2 regions of the Oceanimonas pelagia genome follow, and region 2 is predicted to be linked to the other one. Evidence: predicted binding sites of a transcription regulator. Region 2 holds the regulator's gene; the other holds the start of a gene.

Region 1 (5,191 bases), 1.0 Mb from region 2:
CTCGTTGGGCGTGCAGGGACCGGGGGAAATGATCAGCCCCGCCGGCGCCAGGGCGGCGATTTCATCCAGACCGATGTCGTCGTTGCGGCGCACCACCACCTCCTGCCCCAGTTCACCAAAATACTGCACCAGATTCCAGGTAAAGGAGTCGTAGTTGTCGATCATCAGCAGCATGAGAAGAAAGCCTTAAGGTCACAGCAAAACACGGGGCGCATCTTCGCACGTATCGGTTTGGCGGAAAACCTTGAGCCGGCTTTGGCGTACTCGCCAGTTGCTGTTCCCGCCTTGCCTGGCTCAGTACACTCTGGGCAGATCGCCGATGCGGGTGGTGTAGGCAGGTGACAGGAATGCCCGCTTCATTTGCCAGCCTTGCCGGGTGCCTTCGGCGGCCAGAAATACGCGCCCTTTACCGGAACGGTTGATACGGTCCATGACCTGCATCAGCGCCCGGCTGCGGGGTTTGCTCTCATGCACCTCAAACAGGCCGGGCTGAAAACTGCCCGGCGGCCAGAAGTCGGTCAGCATGACCGCCGCCTTCTGGTAGACAAGCCCGGGCCGCCAGATATGCAGCAGACAATGGCAGGCCGCCTGCACCAGCTCTCGACTGTCGTCGGTGGGCAACGGCAGCTCGGCCATGGCGCTGTTGCCGTAAAAGGGCTCGTTCATGGCAAAGGGGCTGGTGCGCACCGCTACGCGCACCAGCCGGCAGTATTGCTTCTGCTCCCGCAGTTTTTCCGCCGCCCGGCCGGCATACTGGCTGACCGCTTCCCTCAACGGCTGCCACTCGCTCACCCGCCCACCAAAACTGCGGGAGCTGATGATTTGCCGTTTAGGCTCGGGCAACTGATGCAGCGCCAGGCAACTTTCCCCGTTGAGCTCGCAGATGGTGCGTTCCATTACCACCGAAAAGTGCCGGCGCATGACCTTGGCATTAGCCTGGGCCAGCTGCCCGGCGGTGTGAATGCCAAGCCCCCGCAACCGACGGGCCAGCCGGAGGCCAATCCCCCACACCTCATCCACCGGCACCCGTTGCAACAGCCGCTGCCGGCGCTGCGGGCACGTCAGATCCACCACACCGCCGGTGGCAGGCCAGCGTTTGGCGGCGTAATTGGCAAGCTTGGCCAGGGTCTTGCTGGGGGCGACGCCCACCCCCACCGTGATGCCGGTCCAGCGTTGCACGGTGGCACGAACATGCGCCCCCAGGGCGGCCGGCGCCTGAATACCTGACAGATCGGCAAAGGCCTCGTCAATGGAATACACCTCCACCCGCGGCGCCAGTTGTTCCAGCACGCTCATCACCCGGGCGGAAATATCCGCATAGAGTGCATAGTTGCTGGAAAACGCCACACCGCCGGCGCGTTCAAACTGCGCCTTCACCCTGAACCAGGGTGCTCCCATGGGCACGCCAAGAGCTTTGGCCTCGGCGCTGCGGGACACCACGCAACCGTCGTTGTTGGACAACACCACTATGGGCCGGCCGGCCAGATCAGGGCGAAACAGCCGCTCACAGGACACGTAAAAGTTGTTGCAGTCCACCAGTGCAAACAGGAGGTTCATGGCACCAGCCTGCGCACCACGCTGGTGACCACGCCAAAGATCTCGAGGCTGGTCCCCTCGCCCGGTACCAGCGGCGCATAGTGTGAGTTTTCCGCCACCAGCCGTACCTCAGGGTGAAGCTCCAGCCGCTTGCAGGTCATTTCACCGTTGACGCAGGCAATCACAATGCGGCCATGAGAGGCTTCCAGACTGCGATCCACCACCAGCAGATCGCCGGGATAAATGCCGGCGTTGATCATGCTGTCACCGGCGGCCTGCACCAGATAGGTGGCCGCCGGATGACGAATGCAGTAGTCGTTGAGATCGATGCCCTGCTCCACGTAATCCCGGGCCGGACTGGGAAACCACAGGAAATCCGCTCCGCCAGCAGCGGCAGCAAGAAATGCCGGTGCGCCTGCATCGGCCCCATTAAAGTTGCCATATTTATCCGCCAAATCACTGTATATAAAAACAGTATATTTCGAATTCTGCCAGGCGCAATGTTCAAATATCAAAATGGCCCCGCCCATGTTTCCATAAGACCACGCCCGCCCGGTGGCAAGCGGATTGCCGGGCCTGGTAAAGGGCATGATCGGCGGCTTTCGGCACGGCCTTGATGCCGGCATGCGGCTCGGCAAAATGGCTCCCAAATAACATGGTAAAACGCCACTCCATGTCGTTTTCAAGAATAATCCGAAGCCGGCCCTGGCATTTGCCAACGGCGCCGGAAACCCACAGAATGAGTCATCTTTTTTCTTTTATTTCATTAAGATATAAAAAATATGGCGATGGACGATCATCTCACCACCCATTTCGGGCGCATCTGGCCGGCTCATGTGGAGGCACTGACCGAACTGCTGATCCAACTGCGGCAGCAGTTTGACGGCGATCTCGACCTGATGTTGATCCTGGGTATTATCGGCACCAGGGTGCTGCCGGCGCGCCAGGCCAGTGCCATGACCTATGGCCAGTTTATGGCAGGCAATCGGCCGGTGCCGGCAGGACGGCCCATTAATATCCAGTCGGTGGCGGAGTGCAGCGGCATTGCCCGGGAGACGGTACGCAGAAAGGTGAGCAAACTGGAACGCATGGGGCTGGTTACCCGTGAAGCGAACGGCAACCTGCTGGTAACCCCTCAGGCCACCGGCGCGTTAGCCCCGGCTACCGAAGCCAGCCTGCATTATATGGCGGAGATGCGAAAGCATTATAAAGACTGAAGCAGCAGCAGGGGTGCACTCCGCCGACACGCTTCGAGCCCATCCTTGGGACGCTCGGCACATGCCTTCCCTGGCATGTGGCGGTCGGCTCCGGCAATCCCTGCTGCTGCTTCGTGAAGTGAGTGGTGAGTATCTTGTCGCTACCGCTTTAACCGGCAGGGCCTGTGTTACAGGTCTCCCCCACCGGTAATACCCCCGTTACTACTCATCCCAAAACGCACCAATTGCATTTCCTTCAGCCGGCTCAGGGTTCGGCGAAACGGAAAGACCAACGCACCGTCAGCATAGAGTTCATCCATGGCTACCGCCGCGTCAATATAAAGGGGAATGCCGCGGTCGTAGCATTCATCCACCAGGGCGATAAAACGGCGCACGCCGTCGTCCTGACGCGACAGCACCGGCAGAATGCGATCACCGGCGGCCACCTGAGTAGCACCGTCTTCGGTACCCCGGGCAATGGCGGCTTGCCGGCTGTTACAGCTGAGCCGGGGCAGCTCACTCAGCAACACGTGGTCAAACCGATCACACAAGGCAATAAAGTCCTGGGCCGCCAGGGGCTGCTCGCACAGCTCGGCATAACGGCACCAGAGCACCCGCTTATTGCGCCCCAGCACGGGGATAAGCCGGTTACCCAGCGTGAGTGGCTCGGTGTTCTTGGCGGTACCGGTCAGTTGCTCAAACAGAGTGGCAAGGGCTTCGGGCTCATTCACCCAATAACGCTGATGCAGCCGGCCCGGATGAAGGCGGTGATCCTGCTCACCCTGCACCGGCACCACGCGCATATGCCGGGTGATGGCGGCCACCGCGGGCAAAAACTGCTCCCGGTTAAAACCATCTTCATACAGGCTTTCAGGCGACTGATTGGAGGTCATCAGCAATACCAGCCCCTGCTCAAACAGGTGGCGCAGCAGCCGACCCAGCAACATGGCATCGCCAATGTCGCTCACAAACAGCTCGTCCAGGCACAGCACCCGTATCTCGGCGCTCAGCTCCCGGGCCAGCACCTGTAACGGATCTTCGGTGCCGGTGAGCTGAAACAACCGCTTGTGCAATTGCTGCATAAAATGATGAAAATGCAGCCGCCGGGCCGGAACGCCAGCGCCTTGCAGACTGGTGAAAAACTGGTCCATCAGCCAGGTTTTTCCCCGTCCCACCGGCCCCCATAAATACACGCCCCGAGCTCCCGGCTCGTTCGCCAGCACACCGCGATAACAGCCTTCCAGCCACTCAACGGCATGGTGCTGGGCGGCATCGTCGGCAAACCCGGATTCCAGCGCGGAAAGCCAGGCAGAATAGGGGGATAAAGGGTTCATTGTGGCACCGGTTTAAAAAGTAAAAAACTACATTAAATATGTAAAATAAAAAATAACTGACTTATATATCCCTAACTTCATCAAAGTAAGGATGTTCCATAGCTTCTCTTGCCGTTAACCTTTCCTGGTGATCTACCTTCAATACTTTAGCAAGCAAATCCAAAGCCAACTCTGATTTAAACACAGACTCTGCTTGCGCCAAGGCCAATTTACTATCTTCTCTGGGAGTGGCAATAGCTTCAAGGCTCACCTTATCCACATCATTTATATTATACTTTTCAATGTAATCCCAAAACTCACCTTCCCCGAATAACCCTGACATGTTACGAAGTAAATCAACTTCCTTTTTCCCTTTCATGAAGGGAAAATCATTGCAAACAACACCAGCAAACAAGCAAGCAAAAGACCACATATCCAGAGAGTAGTCATATTGTTTCATACCAAGCAACAACTCAGGTGCTTTATAGTAATGAGAGCTAACTCTAAGGTGGTATTCTTTATAAGGGTGATAAAACTCAGCCATTCCCCAGTCAATAATTTTCAGGCGTTTTCGTTTATTATTAATAACAATATTAGAGGGTTTAATGTCTCTATGCATAACCCCTCTACTATGAGCCTCATCAAGCCCATTAAGCAACTGAAGAATATAGCATTTCATGTCAAACTCAGAAACTTCCGTGTTTCTTTTTATTAACCCATCATTCGCATAATAGTGCATGATGATATACTTTTCATTGGCAACCCCACCTTTCACAACATCAAAAATATGTGCATTATTTTTACTTCCCTTTATTCGCTTAAGCACAGAGACCTCTCTTTTTATCTTTTCAGCCCTGTTTTTTACCAACCTCCTCACAGTAACATTGGTTTCTGTTTTCTTATGCATACCTTTAAACGCCTCAGAAAAGGTTCCTTCGCCAAGCTTCTTGCCTAATTCATAATCTTCAATCTTACCCCAGTTGATTTTTTTATCTTTGTAATTCCACTCTGCTTCATTCACAGAAGAGTTAACATTCTGATAGCTCCTGGATATTGATTTCTTGCCAGCACCTTTCTTATACATAATGACTCAAAGCTCTTTCAATGAAGAAGACTGTGAAAAATTCTTAAGCGCACTAACAACTT
Region 2 (5,191 bases):
TGTCGGTCAGCACCATGGTCACGGCGCCGGCCAGCACCGGCATGACCGCAATCAGCAGAAAGGCGGTGATCAGCCAGGTCCAGCAGAACAGCGGCAGTTTCATCCAGGTCATGCCCGGTGCACGCAGGTTCCAGATGGTAACAATCACGTTGATCGCCCCCATGATGGAGCTGATGCCCATGATATGAATGGCAAACACAAACAGGGCGGTGCTGTCGGGGCCATAGGTGGTGGACAGGGGCGCATAAAAGGTCCAGCCGAAATTGGGGCCGCCACCGGGCACAAACAGCGAGCTCAGCATCAGCACAAAGGCGAAGGGCAGGATCCAGAAGCTCCAGTTGTTCATGCGCGGCAGCGCCATGTCGGGCGCGCCGATCATCATGGGAATCATCCAGTTGGCCAGGCCGACAAAGGCCGGCATCACGGCACCGAACACCATGATCAGGCCGTGCATGGTGGTCATCTGGTTAAAGAAGTTGGGCTCTACCAGCTGCAGCCCGGGCTGAAACAACTCGGCCCGGATCACCATGGCCATGCCCCCGCCCACCAGAAACATGGTGAGGCTGAACAGCAGGTAGAGACTGCCGATATCCTTGTGGTTGGTGGTGAACAGCCAGCGGCTGATGCCCTTGGCGGGACCGTGGTGATGCTCATCCACCAGGTGAATATTCGCGGTTTCCGTGCGATCCATCTGCGCCATCACAGCCCCCTATTGTTCCTGTCTGGCCTGGTGAATATCTTTTGGCTGCACCAGGTCGCCGGTGTCGTTGCCCCAGGCATTGCGCTCGTAGGTGATCACCGCCGCCAGCTCCTTCAGCGCCAGTTGCTTGTCAAAGCTCTGCATGGCGGTACCCGCCTTGCCATACAGCACTATGTTGATGTGAGCGGCCCGGTCGTTCAGCACCAGCTCGCTGCTCCTGAGCGCCGGAAAGGCGCCGGGAATGCCTTCGCCATTGGCCTGATGACAGGCGGCACAGGCCTTCTGATAGACCTGCTCACCCAGCGTCATCAGCTCGTCCCTGCTCATGTTCATGGCCAGCAGTTCCTGCTCGGCGGCCCTGGCCTCGGCCTGCTCGGTTTTGCGCCGGGCCAGCCAGCCATCAAATTCCTCGGGAGAGCGGGCATCCACGACGATGGGCATAAAGCCGTGATCCTTGCCGCACAGCTCGGCGCACTGGCCACGATACAGGCCCGGCTGCTCGATGCGGGTCCAGGCCTCGTTGATAAAACCGGGAATGGCATCCTTTTTCACCGCGAAAGCCGGCACCCACCAGGAGTGGATCACATCGTCGGAGGTGATCAGAAAGCGCACCTTGCGCTCCGTGGGCAGCACCAGGGGATGATCCACCTCCAGCAGGTAGTGCTCCCGCTTGCGCACCTCACCGCTGATCTGTTGCGGCAGGGTAGCCAGCAGGCTGTAAAACTCCACGTCTTCGTCAAAGTAACGGTAATGCCACTTCCACTGAGAGCCGGTGATCTGCACGGTGAGATCCGGCTTTGAAGCGTCTTCCATCGCCACCAGGGTTTTGGTGGCGGGAATGGCCATGGCCACCAGAATGAGAAAGGGAATGATGGTCCAGAGGATCTCGACCCTGGTGCTTTCGTGAAACTGGGCTGCCCGGGCGCCTCTGGACTTGCGATGGTGAATAATGGCCCAGAACATGGCCCCGAACACCAGCAGACCGATGACCGCGCAGATGGTGAGAATGGTCATGTGCAGGCCATACACTTTCTGGCTGATTTCGGTGACCCCTTCGGTCATGTTGAGGCGGACCTGGGCCTCGGCGGGCAGGGTTGCCAGCAAGGACAACAGCAGCAAAATCGGCTTCACGCGCACCCCCATCGTTTCATCCTGTAACACCGGAGCACTTGAATTCGGCATTGGTGGCCGCCGAACGACCGCATCCCTTCCATTCGGCTGACTCTAAGTAAAGCAGCAGTTAAGGAAATGTAAAATATAAAGAAATGGGAGATTGGGGATTGGGGATTGGGGATTGGGGATTGGGGATTGGGGATTGGGGATTGGGGATTGGGGATTGGGGATTGGGGATTGGGGATTGGGGATTGGGGATTGGGGATTGGGGATTGGGGATTGGGGATTGGGGATTGGGGATTGGCAGGCCACCATAAGTTTGCGGCCTGCCGGGTCAAGCGGGTTTGTCAGAAGTCGCCGTTGCGGATCACCCCCACCGCCAGACCTTCGATAATCAGCTCCTGGGTACGCAAGTCCACCTCAATGGGCGACAGCTCCTCGTTTTCGGGCACCAGGCTGACCTTGCTGCCCTTGCGCTGAAAGCGCTTCACCGTGACTTCGTCGTCGAGCCGGGCCACCACCACCTGGCCATTGCGGGCCTCCCGGGTCTTGTGCACCGCCAGCAGATCACCGTCCATGATGCCGATATTCTTCATGCTCGTGCCCCGAACCCGCAGCAAAAAGTCCGCCGAGGGATGGAACAGGGCGGGATCGAGCCGGTAATGACTCTCGATGTGCTGTTGCGCCAGTATGGGTTCACCGGCGGCCACCCGGCCCACCAGCGGCAGGCCCTGTTCTTCTTCCGCCTCTTCCCCGGCCAGGCGAATGCCCCGGGAAGTACCGGGCATGATTTCAATCACGCCCTTTTTGGCCAGCGCCTTGAGGTGCTCTTCCGCCGCATTGGCGGACTTGAACCCCAGCACCCGGGCAATTTCCACCCGGGTGGGCGGCATGCCGGTTTGCTGAATGTGTTCCTTGATAATGTCCAGCACCTGCGACTGGCGGGGAGTAAGGGCTTTCATGGTGAAACCTGTCTGTTTATACAGTTAACTGTCAGTATATCCAGTAATGAGTCCAGAGCAAGTCCCAAAGCCTTTCACTTACCACAGCGCCAGCACCAGACCGGCAAAGATGGCCATGCCGACGTGGTTGTTGTTAAGAAAGGCGCGAAAGCAGGGCATGCGTTCCCGGTCGCGGATCAGCCGCTGCTGATACACAAACAGTCCGGCAGCCGCCAGCAGCCCCCAGTAAAAGGACGCGGCCAGCTCAAACACCCCACCCGCCGCCACCAGCAGCAACAGGGTGGCCAGCTGCAGCAGACCCACGATCAACTTGTCGCGGCGGCCAAACAGAATAGCGGTGGACTTGACCCCGATTTTGAGGTCGTCGTCCCGGTCCACCATGGCATACATGGTGTCGTAGGCCACGGTCCAGGTGAGGTTGGCGGCAAACAGCAGCCAGAGCCCGGGGGGCAGGCTGTTGCTCTGAGCGGCAAAGGCCATGGGAATGGCCCAGGAAAAGGCAATGCCGAGAAACAGCTGGGGCAGATGAGTCACCCGCTTCATAAAGGGATAGAGCGCCGCCCAGAACAGGCCGGCAAAGGCCAGACCAATGGTGAGGGCATTGGTGGTCAGCACCAGCACAAAGGAAATGCCCACCAGCAGGGCGAAAAAGCCCAGTGCCTGGCGCTCGGTGAGTTCACCGGCGGGCAGCGGCCGGGCATGGGTACGCTTGACGTGGCCGTCGATATGGCGATCGGCGTAGTCGTTGATCACACAGCCGGCGGAACGCATGGAAAACACCCCGGCCACAAACACCAGCAGCAACCAGGGGGATGGCAGGCCCTCGGCGGCAATCCACAGCGCCCACAGGGTAGGCCACAACAGCAGCAGGGTGCCGATGGGCTTGTCGAGCCGGGCCAGAGCCAGGTAGGCGCGCCAACGCGGCCGTGAAAAAGAAGTCAGGGTGGTCATTACACTATATTCCGGTAGGGTGCCGAAGCCGGCAGAAAGAGTTCGGTCACCAGCACCCGGGCGGCACCGGTGCTGAGAGTGGAGCGCCGGGCCCAGGGCAAGGTATCGCTCAAGGCGGCATTGAACCCGGCACGGGTCTGCAACCGCCGATACTCCACCGCGGAGAGCTCGGCAAGATCAAAGGGAGTCCGTTGCAGATCCGTCGCTTCAAACATCAACTCTCCCAGCGCCTTGCTGCCCAGCCCGGCCAGTGCCGGCAATGCCGCTTGCGTGGCGGAGGAATAGAGCGAGCTGGCGTACACCCAGGGCACCTCATCGCACAACAGCAACACTTCCCGGCAATAGGCCTGCCCGGCCTGAAGGCGCTCCACCTGAGCCGGCGTGAGCGGACGCAACACCGAATCGGACAATACCTGTACCCGGAAGTGCCGGCAGTGACGACGCAGCCGCCGGGTCAGCGAGCCCGGCTCGTGCAGCCAGTCGCCCAGGGCGGATGACGCCGGTGCTGAACGGCCCCAGCGCCAGTCACTGTCGACACTGGGCGTCATGGTTGTTTGCTGAAGTGGCAAAGACATAAAAATGACTTGGGTCCTGCTTTGGCGGTAACATCACCACCGCATTTTCGGGCCATGATACAGAAAACCGTCGACGGACTTGACCGCACCGGCAAATATTTAAACAATGCCCGCTCTCTCATTGCTCGGAGACTCATATGTTTCGGTTACTTGCCCTCTGCCTGCTGCTGGCGGCCCCGGGCACGCTCAGCGCTCAGGAGGAAACGGCGGCACCCGCCGGGCCCATATACTACACCATGACACCGGACATTATTACCAACTACCAGAACTCCGGGCAAAACCTGGGCTATGTGCGGGTGGCGGTGGAGCTGATGCTGGAGCGCCCGGAGCAACTGACGGTAGTGGAAGAGAATATGCCGCTGCTGCGGGATGCGCTCAACGACTTGCTGGCGGAAAAAAGCCGGCAGGAAATCCGCTCCCTGCCGGCCCGGGCCGGGCTGGCCGATGAGGGCCGGGAGCGGCTCAACGAGCTGCTGTTGCAGGAAACCGGGCAAACGCCGGTACGCCGCCTGCTGTTTACCACCTTCCTTTATCAGTAACCCGCCGGCGATTGTCCAGCCAGGCCTGCAACAAGCCGATGAGCGCGCCGCCCAGGTGCGCCATGTTAGCCACCGGCGTGCCCAGCAGGTCGGCAAAGCCCAGCACCAGCCACACCAGCATAAACACCGCCATGCCGTCGGGCAGGCCCATGCCCCGAGCCGGGTTGAGCCGGCCGCTGAACCAGACATAGGCCAGCAGCGCATACACCACTCCCGACAGGCCGCCAAAGCGCGGGCCGCTGGCCCAGAACTGCAGCAGGTTGGGCAGCACCGCCGCCACCAGCAGCAGCACCAGCAGCTTGCCGCTGCCCAGCCGCCGCTCCACCATGCCGCCCAGGTACCACCACCAGA

Evidence for each region. Region 2 encodes LexA, which represses DNA repair genes until DNA is damaged. Its sites were predicted from a motif close to ANCTGTNTNNNNANACAGNT; they were not measured.
Region 1: the regulator LexA is predicted to act here: its motif matches at 1,994-2,013, upstream of umuD (translesion error-prone DNA polymerase V autoproteolytic subunit).

What each region holds. Positions count from the first base shown of each region.
Region 1 covers NZ_CP118224.1:514,333-519,523, reverse strand. The annotation lists gene PU634_RS02405 (anthranilate synthase component II) at 1-174, opposite strand, end outside; gene umuC (translesion error-prone DNA polymerase V subunit UmuC) at 295-1,557, opposite strand; gene umuD (translesion error-prone DNA polymerase V autoproteolytic subunit) at 1,554-1,991, opposite strand; gene PU634_RS02390 (helix-turn-helix domain-containing protein) at 2,325-2,753, shown strand; gene zapE (cell division protein ZapE) at 2,921-4,066, opposite strand; gene PU634_RS02380 (protein kinase domain-containing protein) at 4,128-5,129, opposite strand; gene PU634_RS02375 (UDP-N-acetylmuramoyl-tripeptide--D-alanyl-D-alanine ligase) at 5,136-5,191, opposite strand, start outside.
Region 2 covers NZ_CP118224.1:3,082,327-3,087,517, forward strand. The annotation lists gene ctaD (cytochrome c oxidase subunit I) at 1-691, opposite strand, end outside; gene coxB (cytochrome c oxidase subunit II) at 710-1,831, opposite strand; gene lexA (transcriptional repressor LexA) at 2,161-2,775, opposite strand; gene ubiA (4-hydroxybenzoate octaprenyltransferase) at 2,854-3,726, opposite strand; gene PU634_RS14755 (chorismate--pyruvate lyase family protein) at 3,726-4,274, opposite strand; gene PU634_RS14760 (flagellar basal body-associated FliL family protein) at 4,439-4,840, shown strand; gene glpG (rhomboid family intramembrane serine protease GlpG) at 4,818-5,191, opposite strand, start outside.